Regions from separate parts of the Ihubacter massiliensis genome, predicted to be linked through region 1. Evidence: riboswitches for the same ligand, from Rfam matches in the RefSeq annotation. Region 1 holds a riboswitch; each other region holds the start of a gene.
The links. A riboswitch is a leader RNA that binds a small molecule or an ion and turns the genes downstream of it on or off. The one in region 1 is predicted to bind molybdenum cofactor.
Positions count from the first base shown of each region.

Region 2: linked by a shared signal. The riboswitch ahead of NIA71_RS16520 (substrate-binding domain-containing protein) and the one ahead of NIA71_RS09190 (molybdopterin-dependent oxidoreductase) in region 1 are both predicted to bind molybdenum cofactor.
Region 3: linked by a shared signal. The riboswitch ahead of NIA71_RS12155 (molybdopterin-dependent oxidoreductase) and the one ahead of NIA71_RS09190 (molybdopterin-dependent oxidoreductase) in region 1 are both predicted to bind molybdenum cofactor.
Region 4: linked by a shared signal. The riboswitch ahead of NIA71_RS06135 (fibronectin type III domain-containing protein) and the one ahead of NIA71_RS09190 (molybdopterin-dependent oxidoreductase) in region 1 are both predicted to bind molybdenum cofactor.

Region 1 is NZ_JAMXVH010000001.1:1,961,879-1,965,088, forward strand. It holds gene NIA71_RS09190 (molybdopterin-dependent oxidoreductase) at 1-1,156, opposite strand, end outside; molybdenum cofactor riboswitch at 1,366-1,488, opposite strand; gene NIA71_RS09195 (nitroreductase family protein) at 1,666-2,454, opposite strand; gene NIA71_RS09200 (PD-(D/E)XK nuclease family protein) at 2,466-3,210, opposite strand, start outside.
Region 2 is NZ_JAMXVH010000001.1:3,603,388-3,606,597, forward strand. It holds gene NIA71_RS16510 (NlpC/P60 family protein) at 1-416, shown strand, start outside; gene NIA71_RS16515 (HesA/MoeB/ThiF family protein) at 413-1,102, shown strand; molybdenum cofactor riboswitch at 1,254-1,383, shown strand; gene NIA71_RS16520 (substrate-binding domain-containing protein) at 1,475-2,356, shown strand; gene NIA71_RS16525 (ABC transporter permease) at 2,435-3,130, shown strand; gene NIA71_RS16530 (ABC transporter ATP-binding protein) at 3,141-3,210, shown strand, end outside.
Region 3 is NZ_JAMXVH010000001.1:2,604,797-2,608,006, forward strand. It holds gene NIA71_RS12150 (radical SAM protein) at 1-649, opposite strand, end outside; molybdenum cofactor riboswitch at 973-1,100, shown strand; gene NIA71_RS12155 (molybdopterin-dependent oxidoreductase) at 1,180-3,210, shown strand, end outside.
Region 4 is NZ_JAMXVH010000001.1:1,334,137-1,337,346, reverse strand. It holds gene NIA71_RS06145 (LysR family transcriptional regulator) at 1-654, shown strand, start outside; gene NIA71_RS06140 (sulfurtransferase TusA family protein) at 610-876, opposite strand; molybdenum cofactor riboswitch at 1,322-1,442, shown strand; gene NIA71_RS06135 (fibronectin type III domain-containing protein) at 1,620-3,134, shown strand.

The DNA of each region.
Region 1 (3,210 bases):
CCTGCATAACATCACCTTCGATGGACATATGCGGCTCTCTGGATGAATAGAAGGAACCCTCTACCGAGTATGCAGCATCGCCGATGATTTCCGGAACCTTCTCATGATCGCCCTTGAGTACAGGAAGCTCGGAGTAAATGTTTTTACCGTATGTATCCGGCATCCAGTCATGGATTTTCTCAGCGTCCGGAGTAACAGCTTCCAGATAATTCATATATTCAGGCAGCGGCTCAAGTTCAACCTTTACTGCGTCTGCCGCGGCTTTTGCATGCGCTCTTGTGTCTGCGCATACCAGCGCAACAACATCACCATAATAAAGGATTTCATCTTCAGCCAAAACGTGATGCGCCTGCTGCATTTCAACCGTTCTTTCTGAGAAAGCATAGGTCATCAGTCTGTTTGCACCTTTTACATCTTCAGCAGTAACAATCTTTACTACGCCAGGCATTTTTTCCGCTTCGCTGCAATCGATGTTGATAATCTTCGCGTGGCTGTACTTTCTTGGCTGAACCAGTTCAACCTTGAGTGTTTCTTCCGGCATGTGCAGTTCTACATCATCACCGTAGTCGCATACACCGCAGGCCTTAGGCATGGCATTGGGTCTGATGAGCGGTTTGCCGTAGAAATCGCCTACATCCTTTGACCAGTCATAAGTAATATCGTCAAATGTCTTTTCTCCGCGCATAATCGCAGCCGCTTCCATAACAGCGTCCACAATCTGCTTGTAACCAGTGCATCTGCAGACATTTCTATGTTTCTGGAACCAATCACGAACATCTTCTCTTGTCGGGTTTGGATTGTCCAGTAGCAGCTGATAAGCAGATACAATAAATCCAGGTACGCAGAATCCGCACTGTACGGCTCCGAGATGTACCCATGCATACTGGAGCGGATGCGGGTTCAGTACTGTTCCGATTCCTTCGATCGTCATAACGGAACTGTATTCTTTAACATTCTTGATCTTTCTGGTACAGGAACGGATTACTTTTCCGTCCAGAATAACAGAGCATGCTCCGCATACGCCGGTACCGCAGCCTACTTTCGTTCCAGTCAGGCCCAGACGACGCAGTACGGATGCCAGCGTGTCCTTTTCGGGATCGCAGATGAACATACGGTCCGCGCCGTTGATGTTCAGGGTCATTTTCTTCAAATTCATAATAGCTTGCCTCCGATTTTTCCAATAAAACTTGTTTTAACTTGGTAACAATCTGAAAAAATAAAGACCCTCCGCTCATTTGTGCGGAAAGGTCTAGGTTGCGATCTGCTCCTCAAAACATATGTACTGCGCAGCTAAAGAAACCCTACATTCCAATCAGCTCGGCTGCTGCATATAAACGACTGCCGCAAAGCCGACGGTTTCGGCCTGGCTGCCAGATCATCCATCCTTTCCAAACACGGGAGGCCCACGCGTTTCCGCAGTGAACCCATTGGTCCCGATTCCATGCGTTCCGCAGCGAAGGAATTCGGGACTCGGATCTCTATCTTATCTGTTACATTGACAACATTTTATCAGTTTGTTCTCCTGTATGTCAACAGGAGAAACCATTATTTTTGTACTATTTTGCGATTTTACTGCAAATCAAGTTGCTAATTTTAAAATCCTTGAGAATTAATCTCATTTATTGTAAATTGGATATTTGTTTTGAGAAAGTTTTTTCTACTACTTTATACCCATTTTATGTCTTCCCGTTTTAACCGTTCCGGGATATGGAAGTATTCTTCCTGCTGGGGATAGCCAGCCATGAAAGCGCCGTAAAAGCTGTTGTTGTCTGGCAGCGGCGGCAGAAGTTCCCGGATCTGGGGGATCGCGTTGCACATTCTTGTCAAATAGCCGGCCCAGCAGGTTCCGATGCCTCTAGCTTGAAGGACCAGTTCGGCAGTGGTCATGGCGATGGCCGTATCGGCCGGCGAATTAATGGCGTTATTTCTTCCATAGCACAGAATCAGTATGGGCGCTGTTCCCATAACCACATTGTTGCCCTCTTCATATTCGCTGGCGATTTCCGGAGATGTTCCCGTTTCTTTCACATAGTCCAATATGTACCCCATCATTTTTTCAATCACCTCTTTGGAATCGATGACCATCCACTTGGCCGGATGCTGGTTTTTGGCGCTGGGCGCCCAGGCTGCCATTTCCAATGCGTGGCGCACCAGCTCCCGGTCGGGCGGCGTCTGCTTGAAATGGCGATAGGATCTTCTGGTCAGGATGTGGTTATCCAAGTCTTCGGCAAAGCCCTGGGAAAGTGCGGGCAAAGTTCGGTCAAGTACAGCCGGTTTGTCATCCCAGCAAATGGCGTTTTGGGGACATGCAGCCGCGCAGTGCATACATTTGAGACAAGCCTTTCCCTCTCTCAGCTGGGGCCTTCCATCCTTTTCCCCCAGCACGGTAAAGGGGCATACGGATACACATTTCAGGCATTCAACACACTTTTCCATATCAAATTTTATCATCATTCAACCTCCATTTAAATAATTTCATATCTGCATCCTTCAAAGGCCAGGTCAAACTGGCAGATGCCCTTGTACTTACAATAGGTGCAGGCGCTCACCTGACCGGATTTTTTCGGCTTTACGGCGATGTTCCCCGAAAGCAGCTCCTGGCACAGCTCGCTCACTGTCTCATCCACCTTTTCCTGCAGCTGTAAAAAGGTTTCCTCATCCAGCAGTTTTCCGGCCCCGGTCCCGGAAAAGCCCTTCTGTGTCTGGCGAATGGGAACCACGTCCGAATACCCGGAAAAATCTCCGGCAATGTCCCGGATCACCTGGGGATCATCCACCATGACCCCGTCCATCTTGCACGCTTTCTTTGCTTCCTGCTCCACCTTCTCCCCAAGCTCCTCGGGTTTGATCGCATCTGCGCTCACAGATGGTTCGCTGATGAGAAAGTAGAACACGCCGGCAGGTTCCCGCTCTTTTTGCTGGGCGGCTTTTAAATAAAGCATCAGCTGGAGGCGAAATCCCTTTTCTGCTTCATGGACACGGAAGGTTTCATTACCCGTCTTGTAATCGATGACCTTGACCCGGCCGTCATCCAACAGATCTACCCGGTCGATCTTACCTTCAATAAAGACGTCTCCCTGGCTGGTTTCTACTATCACCGGCGGAATGCTCCTTCCTCTGCCGAATGCCTGTTCAAAGGCAATGGTTCGGATGCTGCCCCGCCTTACATGGTCGATGAGAACCCAGCTGATTTCACTGCAAATCTCATGG
Region 2 (3,210 bases), 1.6 Mb from region 1:
CGAGCACAGCAAAACCCGAGAAGGAGCCAACCACTCCTCCGGATAAGGAAACCAAACCCCCGGTTACGACCAATAAAGGACAGGCAGTCGTGGATTATGCCTTGCAGTTTGTCGGCAACCCGTATGTGTACGGTGGTTCCAGCCTGACAAACGGCACCGATTGTTCCGGTTTTACCATGAGTGTGTATGCCAAATTCGGCATCAAGCTTCCCCATTCCTCCAGCGCTCAGCGCTCCTGTGGAAGAGGGGTATCCTACAGCGAGGCAAAACCAGGTGATATTATCTGTTATGACGGCCACGTAGCGCTTTATATGGGAGGCGGTCAGATCGTCCACGCCAGCAATCCTACGGACGGGATTAAAATCAGCAAGGCGACTTATAAACCAATTCTAGCCGTAAGAAGGATCATTGAATGATGACTGCTGATAGATACGAGAGAAATATCGGTACAATTTCACTGGCAGAAAACGAGAAACTGCGAAACTCTTGGGTTTTGGTAGCTGGCTGCGGCGGCTTGGGAGGCCATGTAATCGAGGGTCTGGCCAGACTGGGAGTGGGTCAAATCACAGCCGTGGACGGAGACGTTTTTTCAGCCAGCAATTTGAACAGGCAGCTTCTCTCTACAGAAAGGACACTTGGACGCTACAAAGCCCTGGAAGCTCAGGAGAGGATTAAAATGGTCAACTCAGAGGTGCAGATCCATCCTTTGTGTCATTATATTGACGAGAACAATGTGGACGGCATTATAACGGATCGTTATGATGCCGTTGTCGATGCTTTGGATAATATAAAGGCCAGACGTCTTTTGGAACAAGGATGCCGGGAGCAAAAGCTCCCGTTGGTTCACGGTGCCATCGCCGGCTGGCATGGGCAGGCCGCGGTGATCATGCCGGGGGACGACCTCTTTGATAAAATCTACCCTGCTGGTTCTAATAAAGGTGCCGAGCAGGAAACTGGAAACCCAAGCTTCACGCCTGCAATGGTAGCAGCGGTCCAAGTGGCGGAGACCGTAAAGGTGCTCCTTGGAAAACCACAGATTTTGCGCAATCGTCTGCTGACCATCGATCTGCTCAATCAGGAATATGAAGTGATTCGATTCTGATCTGAATGTGGAAGATGTTTGAATCTAAGGGGAATTATGATAGTTTTATGGTAATTTGCCTTGACAGACGGGTTGATTTCATGCGAAAATACCAATGGCTGCTGAGATGACGCAGCGGGCCGGATCATTGCCCAAAATGATCCTTACAACTGAATAGAAAATGTTCCGAGTCAATACAGCCTAACCGTCCGCAGCAAAAGGCGCATGGCACTTGACCGTTCAGGGTCCTAGAGGAAACTCTCCGGCCTCCCAGTGTGGAAAGGAATACGATGTATGTCAAAATACAGAATATAACCTTTCATTTCAATGCAATGAAAGGTTTTTTGTTCTGTTTTTTGGGTAAATTATTTTTGTTACTGAGGAGGAGAAAAAATGAGAAGTAAGAAGAGAGTGTTTGCATGCGTGCTGGCGCTGATGATGGTATTTTCCACAGCAGCTATGCTGAGTGCATGCGGCAGCGGAGACGACAAAGAAGCGGCCAAAGAGCCGGCCAATCCCAAGCTGATTTTGGCAACCACCACCAGCACCAAGGACAGCGGACTTTTAGATTCGATTCTGCCTGAATTCGAGAAGGAAAGCGGCTACAAAGTTGACGTTGTATCCGTAGGATCCGGCGAAGCCATGGCAATGGGCGAAAAGGGCGAAGCAGACGTACTGCTCGTACACTCACCTGCTGCTGAAAAGGAATATGTGGAAGGCGGCCATGCGGACAAAGACGGAAGACTGGACGTTATGTACAATGACTTTGTTGTACTGGGACCAAAGGATGATCCGGCGGCCATCGAAAAGAACGCAAAAGAAGACGCAATTAAGGCTTTCACAACCATTAAGGACCAGAAAAAAAAGTTCGTATCCAGGGCAGATGACTCCGGTACCCACAAGAAAGAACTTTCTATTTGGGAAAAGGCAAAGATTGAACCGAAAGGCGACTGGTACATCGAAGCTGCGGCTGGAATGGGCGATGTAATCACCATGACCGATGAAATGGTGGGCTACACCCTTTCCGATCGTGCAACCTGGCTCAACGTGGGCAAAAACACTCAGCTGAAGATCGTCAGCGAAAAAGACCCAAGCGGCGTGCTCAACAACCAGTACGGCGTTATCTGTGTAAATCCTGAAAAGAATGAAAACATCAACGCTGAGGGTGCGAAAGCATTCCAGAACTGGATCGTTTCAGAAGCAACACAGAAGCTGATCGGTGAATACGGAGTGGAAGAATATGGACAGGCTCTGTTCGTTCCCAACGCAAAATAACGGATTTGATAAGCAAAGGACGGGAGACAATCCTGTCCTTTTTTGATATAATAGGACTGATTTGAGAAAGGATCATTTATGGATGCAATTGGACATGGAATTATCGAAGCCTTTAAACTGATCTTTGCCGGCGACGGGGAAATTTTTGAAATCGTAGGGCTATCTCTCTACGTTTCTTGCTTTTCTGTGGTGTTTTCCACTTGCGCTGGCATACCTCTGGGTATTCTCCTGGGAACGCACCAATTCAGAGGCAAAGGCGTCGTAGTCAGATTAATTTACACCTTTATGAGCCTGCCCCCTGTCATCGCGGGATTGACGGTATTTCTGATTCTGATGCGGAGAGGACCGCTGGGAAGTTTGCAGCTGAATTATACGGTGACGGCGATGATTATCGCTCAAATCTGCCTTGTGACGCCCATCATCATCGGCCTGACTTACAATTTGGTAAAAGAAAAGGCGCCTGTAGTAAACCGCCTGGGCATGACCCTGGGAGCGGAACGGCTGGACCGGATGAAACTGCTCATTTACGAGATGCGCGTGGGCATTACCACGGCTGTTGTTACCGGATTTGGCAGGGCCATCTCCGAAGTGGGAGCCGTTATGATTGTCGGCGGCAATATCAAAGGACAGACCCGGGTTATGACCACCTATATTTCAGAATTGAAAGGCATGGGAAACTATGACCGCGCCATAGCCGTGGGCATTATCCTGCTGACCCTTTCATTTTTGGTAAACGCTGTATTGTATAATTTTCAGGAACGGGAAAGCAGATAGGAGGTGCGGCTTGGAACTGAGATTTGAAGAGCTGACACGGGCATATGAAGGAAAAAAAGTGCTGGATCTGAAAGCAGGAG
Region 3 (3,210 bases), 640 kb from region 1:
TCTGCATGTAAATCTCATCGGTGGTTCCATCAAACTGCATGAAAATCACCGATGCTCCCGCCTCTTTGAGCGCCGCGGCATACCCGGCCTCGCGGGCGATTCGCCTGCCGTTGCTGTTAATCTGTATGTATTCAAATCCTTTGGACCTGGCCATGCGGATGATCTGGGGCAGATCGTCGCGGACAGTGGGCTCCCCTCCTGACAGCTGAATGTTGAAAGGCCGTTCTTCCCCCAGCTCCACCAGCAGATCGAATTTTGCTTCCAGTTCTTTTAAGCTGGGATCGCCCGGTTCCTCCGAATCCATTTCCGCCCTTGCAAAGCAGAAGGGACAATGCTGATTGCACCGCTTGGTAATATCGATCAGCACGCAGCAGGCGGTCTGCAAATGGTTTTCGCAGGTGCCGCAGTGAAGGGGGCATTCATCCTGCCCGCTGCCCTTGGTCATCGCCGTTTTGGGCGGAATATTGACAACCGGATTTTTGATCCAATCCAGATAATCATCTGTGCGGTTTGAAACCAGTGCGCGAAATTCGCCATGTTCTTCACATGTTTTTTCAAAGAATACTTTGCCCTCCCGCTCTGTATAAAAAGCTTTGATCGGCTTTTCACAGACTGGGCATATGCTTTGAACTTCCGATAATCGTTTCATGTTTCTTCTCCTGTTCCTACTCTCCCCCAAACCGGTTGGGGGGACAAAGTATCTGTTTTTCATTCTATTATAAATTCCCAAAATGGGCAAGGGGCGACCGAAAATGTTTTGCAGGACCGGGCCGTAAGGCCGCCGGGGAGGTTCGCCGCCGGATCGAAAAGAGGCCGTTTTTACGGCAAATTGTAACAAATTTTTTACAAATTTAAGACAATTCAAATAATAGCTACTTAGTACTGGGCTTGACCGCAAGATTGTACTGAAATCAGGGTTTCCGCGGTTGACAGGCCCCTGAACGAACTGATAAAATGAAAACCGTAGTAACAATTCAATACACAATCCGATTTCCGAGCTCCTACGGCTTTTGAAAAAATGCTATGGAGGCGGAAACGTTGGGTTTATGTGGAAACATATGAGCCTCCCGCGTTTGGAAAGGTTCGTGTACCATTTCGAAACGCACGAAAAGGCCTTTGTTATTGGATGTGAAACGTTAAAGTATGTTCAATTGAAAAATTAATTGGAGGCAAATTATTATGAAATTGAGAAAAATGACGTTAAACATCAATGGTGCCGATCGAATGTTCATCTGTGATCCTGAAAAGGATACTCTGGCTGATGTTGTCAGACGTTTAGGGCTCACAGGTACAAAAGTTGGCTGCGGATCCGGCGTATGCGGTTCTTGTACCGTAATGCTGGACGGCAAACTAGTTCGTTCCTGTACGAAAAAGATCGCTAAGGTCGAAGAGTACAGCGAAGTAGTAACGATTGAAGGAATTGGAGCTCCCAGATATCTCCATCCGATTCAGGTAGCATTTATGCATGCCGGAGCCGTACAATGCGGATTCTGTACTCCAGGATTCATTGTATCGGCCTACGCGCTGCTTCAGGCTAACCCTGATCCGACCAGAGAAGAGGTAAGAGACTGGTTCCAGAAAAACAGAAACATCTGCCGCTGCACAGGCTATAAGCAGATCGTAGATGCTGTCATGAACGCTGCAAAGGTTATGAGAGGCGAATGCGCTCTGGAAGACATTATGGTAAAACTTCCGGAGAACAAAGAATATTACGGCCAGCCGCTGGTTCGTCCCGCTGCTCTGGCAAAGGTATGCGGACTTGCTGATTACGGCGACGACATTGAACTGAAGATGCCGGAGAACACGCTGCATGCCGTACTGGTACAGCCGAAAGTCGCCTTCCACGCAAAACTGAAAGCTATACATAAAGAAGAAGCAGAAAAAATGCCCGGCGTTTACAAGGTTGTTACAGCGGCCGATATCAAAGGCCCCAACAGACTTGGATTCATGCCGTTCACACCGAGAACTCTGGCTACCGGCCAGTCCCACCCAATCCTTGTTGAAGACAAGATCTTTAACTACGGTGATGTTGTAGCTCTGGTTGTAGCCGATACAAAGGCTCATGCCCAGGAAGCGGCAAAGAAAGTTACCATCGATTGGGAACAGCTGCCTGAATACAAGACTTATCTGGAAGCAGCTATGCCGGATGCCATGAGAATACATGACGATCATCCCAACGTATGGTCCGAACAGCCCAACGTTAAGGGCGCAGGACACGATACGCCGGAACTGATCGACGAGGCGCCTTATGTAGTAGAAGGTTCCTTCTATTCATCCAGAGAGCCCCATATGCCGATCGAAGGCGATACAGTACAGGCTTACTGGGGCGATGACGGCCTGCTGACCGTTCATTGCAAAGCGATGCAGATTTACTCCAACATCGGTGATATCGCAGAGGCGACCGGCCTTCCTGCAGAGAAGATCAGAGTCATCGAAAACCCGACAGGCGCTACCTTCGGCTGGGGTATCGCGGCAGCTACATATGCGATGGCAGCGATTGCCTGCATGGCATGCGACGATATGCCGGTAGCATTATCCATTACTTATCCTGAGTTCATGGCTCTGTCCGGAAAGCGCGCTCCGTCCTACACCAACGGAAGATTGGCCTGCGACAAGGACGGCAAGATCGTCGGAGCAGAATGGGATTGCGGTATGGACCACGGTTCCTACAACGAACTGGGCGACGACTTGATCACAAGACCGGCCAAGTTCATGTTCTTCCCATACAACATTCCCAACTGTCTGGGACTGACAAGAGTTGCCTGCACCAACCACAACTACGGAACTGCGTACAGAGGCTACGGATCACCACAGGCATACACAGCATCCGAGGCGCTGGTTGATATGATGGCTAAGAAGATTGGCATGGATCCGTTCGAATTCAGATATAAGAACATCGCAAGACCTGGAGATACCAACATCAACCAGTATCCTTTCCGTGAATACCCGATGGAAAAGATGATGGATATCTTAAAACCGATTTATGAGGAAGTAAAAGAAAGAGTTGCCAAAGAATCTACTCCTGAAAAGAAGAGAGGCGTAGGTATCGCATGGGGCGGATACAACGTAACAGAAGGTATCTTCGACCAGTGTACCGTTGCTCTGGAATTACTGCCCAACGGCAAATTTGCCAAATACGACACCTGGCAGGATCAGGGACAGGGCGGCGATGTAGGCGCTCTGGTTACCACTTTGGAAGCTCTCAAGCCT
Region 4 (3,210 bases), 630 kb from region 1:
GAACTTTTGCAGAAAAAGGATCGTTGTTTCCATATCCTTTCCATGGATGTGATTTATACTTATGCACTGCCTTGTGCGCTGTTTCAAATACAGAAAAAATTTCAAGAAGTCCGCTTGGAGACGAAAGTAATGTCCAGCGCACAGATCGAACAAAAAATCAATGCCGGTCAGGGTGATATTGGATTTATCGTCGGGCCTCCTGCAAATAAAGAATTATATAGCCGTTTTATGTTCTCTGATCCAGTGCATTTGGTCATGACTCCGAGAACGCACAAACGAAAGAAAATGGACTTGGATGAATTGCAACAACTACCGATGATGATGATCAGCGGCAGTCACAGAACCCAGCAGAAGCTGGATGGGTATCTCGCTCAAAAAGGAGTTTCCAGGCAGCAAATGAATGTGACCTGCCAATTTGAATCCTTTGAGTCGGCAAAACAGTCGGTAGTCAATGGGATGGGAGCAGCTTTTCTCCCATATTCGTCCATAAAGAAAGAATTGTATAACAAACAGTTGGAAATTATCGAAATAGAAGAGTTTGAATTTAAGTTTCGTTACTATTTAATCAAAAATCCAAAATCTCAACAGGAAGATGTACAAATAAAAGATTTATTTGCCTATCTGGAACGAATGCTTGACTCGATGATTTGCTGACTCGGGAGCGCTGCGGATGGTGATTTCCCAGATACCGTTCATCACCTCCTCGCATGAACAGACCAGTTCTTTGGCCCTGCAGAATTCTTGAACGGATTTGCAGGTACAACTATGATCCGTTACGAGCATAACCTCTTCACCCTGCCCGATGACCGACAGTTCGTTTTGCAGCCGCATGACAGGAATGGGGCAGATTTGGCCTAAACAATCGAGTTTCTTCATATAAACGCCTCCTTTAACAAAGATTCTATATATCATAGAACAAAAATAAGCAAAAGTAAATGCCAAGTAAAACGTATTCGCGAGCTGGTAAATAAAAATAGGCTGATAAGAATTTCCAGATCCAACGGTGTACAGTGGGATCAGCCAGCGGATGTTTTTACGCACTACGTTACCGGCAACAGTACCTTGCAAAGAGTCGCCCCCTTACGGGCGACATGTGGAAATAGGAATCTTTGATTCCGTCATTTCCACGTTTTTTATAAAAGATTAGAAAATGTTGGTAAGACAACGGAAATTTGTCGTTTGCTGTAGTATAATAGGGATAAAGAAAGCACATCATGTCTCATAATGAAGAAAAAAATCGAAGAAGTAAGAAAAAACTTGCGAAAAGATACGAGCTATAATACAATGTAACTGAATCTAGTAAATTTTGGATTATAAAAGTAAATATTGATGGTTCCGAACGTGAAAACCTAAAGGCTTTGGCCTATGGTTGAGCGTCGATGGGTAATACTGGAAACGGTGCTGCCTCCCGTGTTTTGGAAAGGAATGATGTATCAGAGGTAAATCACTCTTTCCCGTTTTTTAGGAAAGAGTTTTATTTTTTATATGCATTCCTTATTTTTGTGGCAACAAGTTTATCGATTTAAAATGTTAAAGTGAAGTGCGTGATACTTCTTTTGCATTTCGAGATGTGAGGCGTTCTATCAACTTATTCGTATATTGAACGAGGAGGATGAAAAATGAATCTTGCAAAAGGCAAAAAGAGGATCACTGTCAGTGTAGTAACGGCCCTGATGATGGTCATGGTCATGGTGCCGGGAATGGCGTTCGCAAACACAGCAGGGAATACGGCTCTATCCCAGACATCACAGAACCAGGGCATGTTCGTAAACTATATAGATGCTTCCGTTAATTCTAAGGATAGCAGAATTGGACAATATGGTACAACGAATATAAAACAGTATTTTTTCAATGGGGCAGATATAGAAAAAGAGAACGGCGGTATGGCAGATGATAGCCATCCGTATGTGAATTCTTATGCCTATAACTATTCGATTATGACCGACACGTCCGTTAGCGCATACTGGGACAACTATATTCAGGGAACTTTAAATCCGACCCAACCCATTAAGTTTGGATTTTTCCTGGGCGGTTCACAGACTGCCAAGTGCAATGACCAAATTATGGCTAGTAATATTATTCCCAAGATGAGCATTCAGAAGACGGACGGCACGGTTGTCCTGACAGGTACTCAGATTTACAAGGGCTGGAAACATCAGAGGCTGGCCAATGGCGGGGGAACTGGTTCCGGACCGCTCAGAGGGTTCGATGTATTTTTGGAGATTCCTGCTAACGCATTAGCTGCTAATACACAGTATGTACTGGTCTTTGAGTCAGGCATGGGCGTACAGACATTGCTGGATAAAAAGATTGTTTTCCATTTTTCCACAGATGCTTTTGCACAGAGCATTTCCCTGGGAAGTAAAGTAACCTTAAAAGAAGGCCAGACTAAAACATTAAAGGCCGCCATTAAGCCTGAAAATGTAAAAGAAAAAGCAGTAACATGGACTTCGGCAGACAAAGCAGTTGCCGTAGTTGATTCCAATGGTGAAGTCAAAGCGATGAAAGCAGGCAAAACGACAATTACGGCAGTAACAAAGGATGGAACAAATCTGAAGGCTTCCTGTCCAGTGGAAGTAACTCCCGTAATTGCGAAAGTATCATTAAAAGCAGTTTCGTCCAGCTACAATCGTGTAAAGCTGACCTGGTCAAAAGCTGCAAAGGCCGATGGTTATACCGTCTATCGATATAACGCAAAATCGAAGAAATACAAGCCTGTAAAACATACAACTGCCCGCAGCTATGTCGGAAAAAATCTGAAAACAGGAAAGACGTACGCATATAAAGTGAGGGCTTATCGGCTTGTCAATGGACAAAAAGTTTATGGCAGCTACTCTGCAAAGAAATCAATAAGGCCGGTGCCTTCCAAACCGGCCTTGAAAGTAAAGGCAGGGAAAAGAAAAGCTACGGCAAAGTGGAGTAAAGTTTCAGGTGCGGATAAATATGTATTGCATAGAAGCACAAGCAAAAATGGCAAATATATAAAAGCAAGCATCACAGTAAAGAACAAATATACGGATAAGGGCCTCAAAAAAGGAAAGCGGTATTACTACAAAGTCCGCGCGTATAAAGTGGTGGACGGTAAGAAGGTATACGGAAAGACGTCACAATTGAAGACTGTAAAGGTTAAATAAATGTTTTGGTGTAAACCGGCCCATCCATTTAGCCTACTAAACAAATGATAATTCCTTTGCATCCGGCGATGCAGAG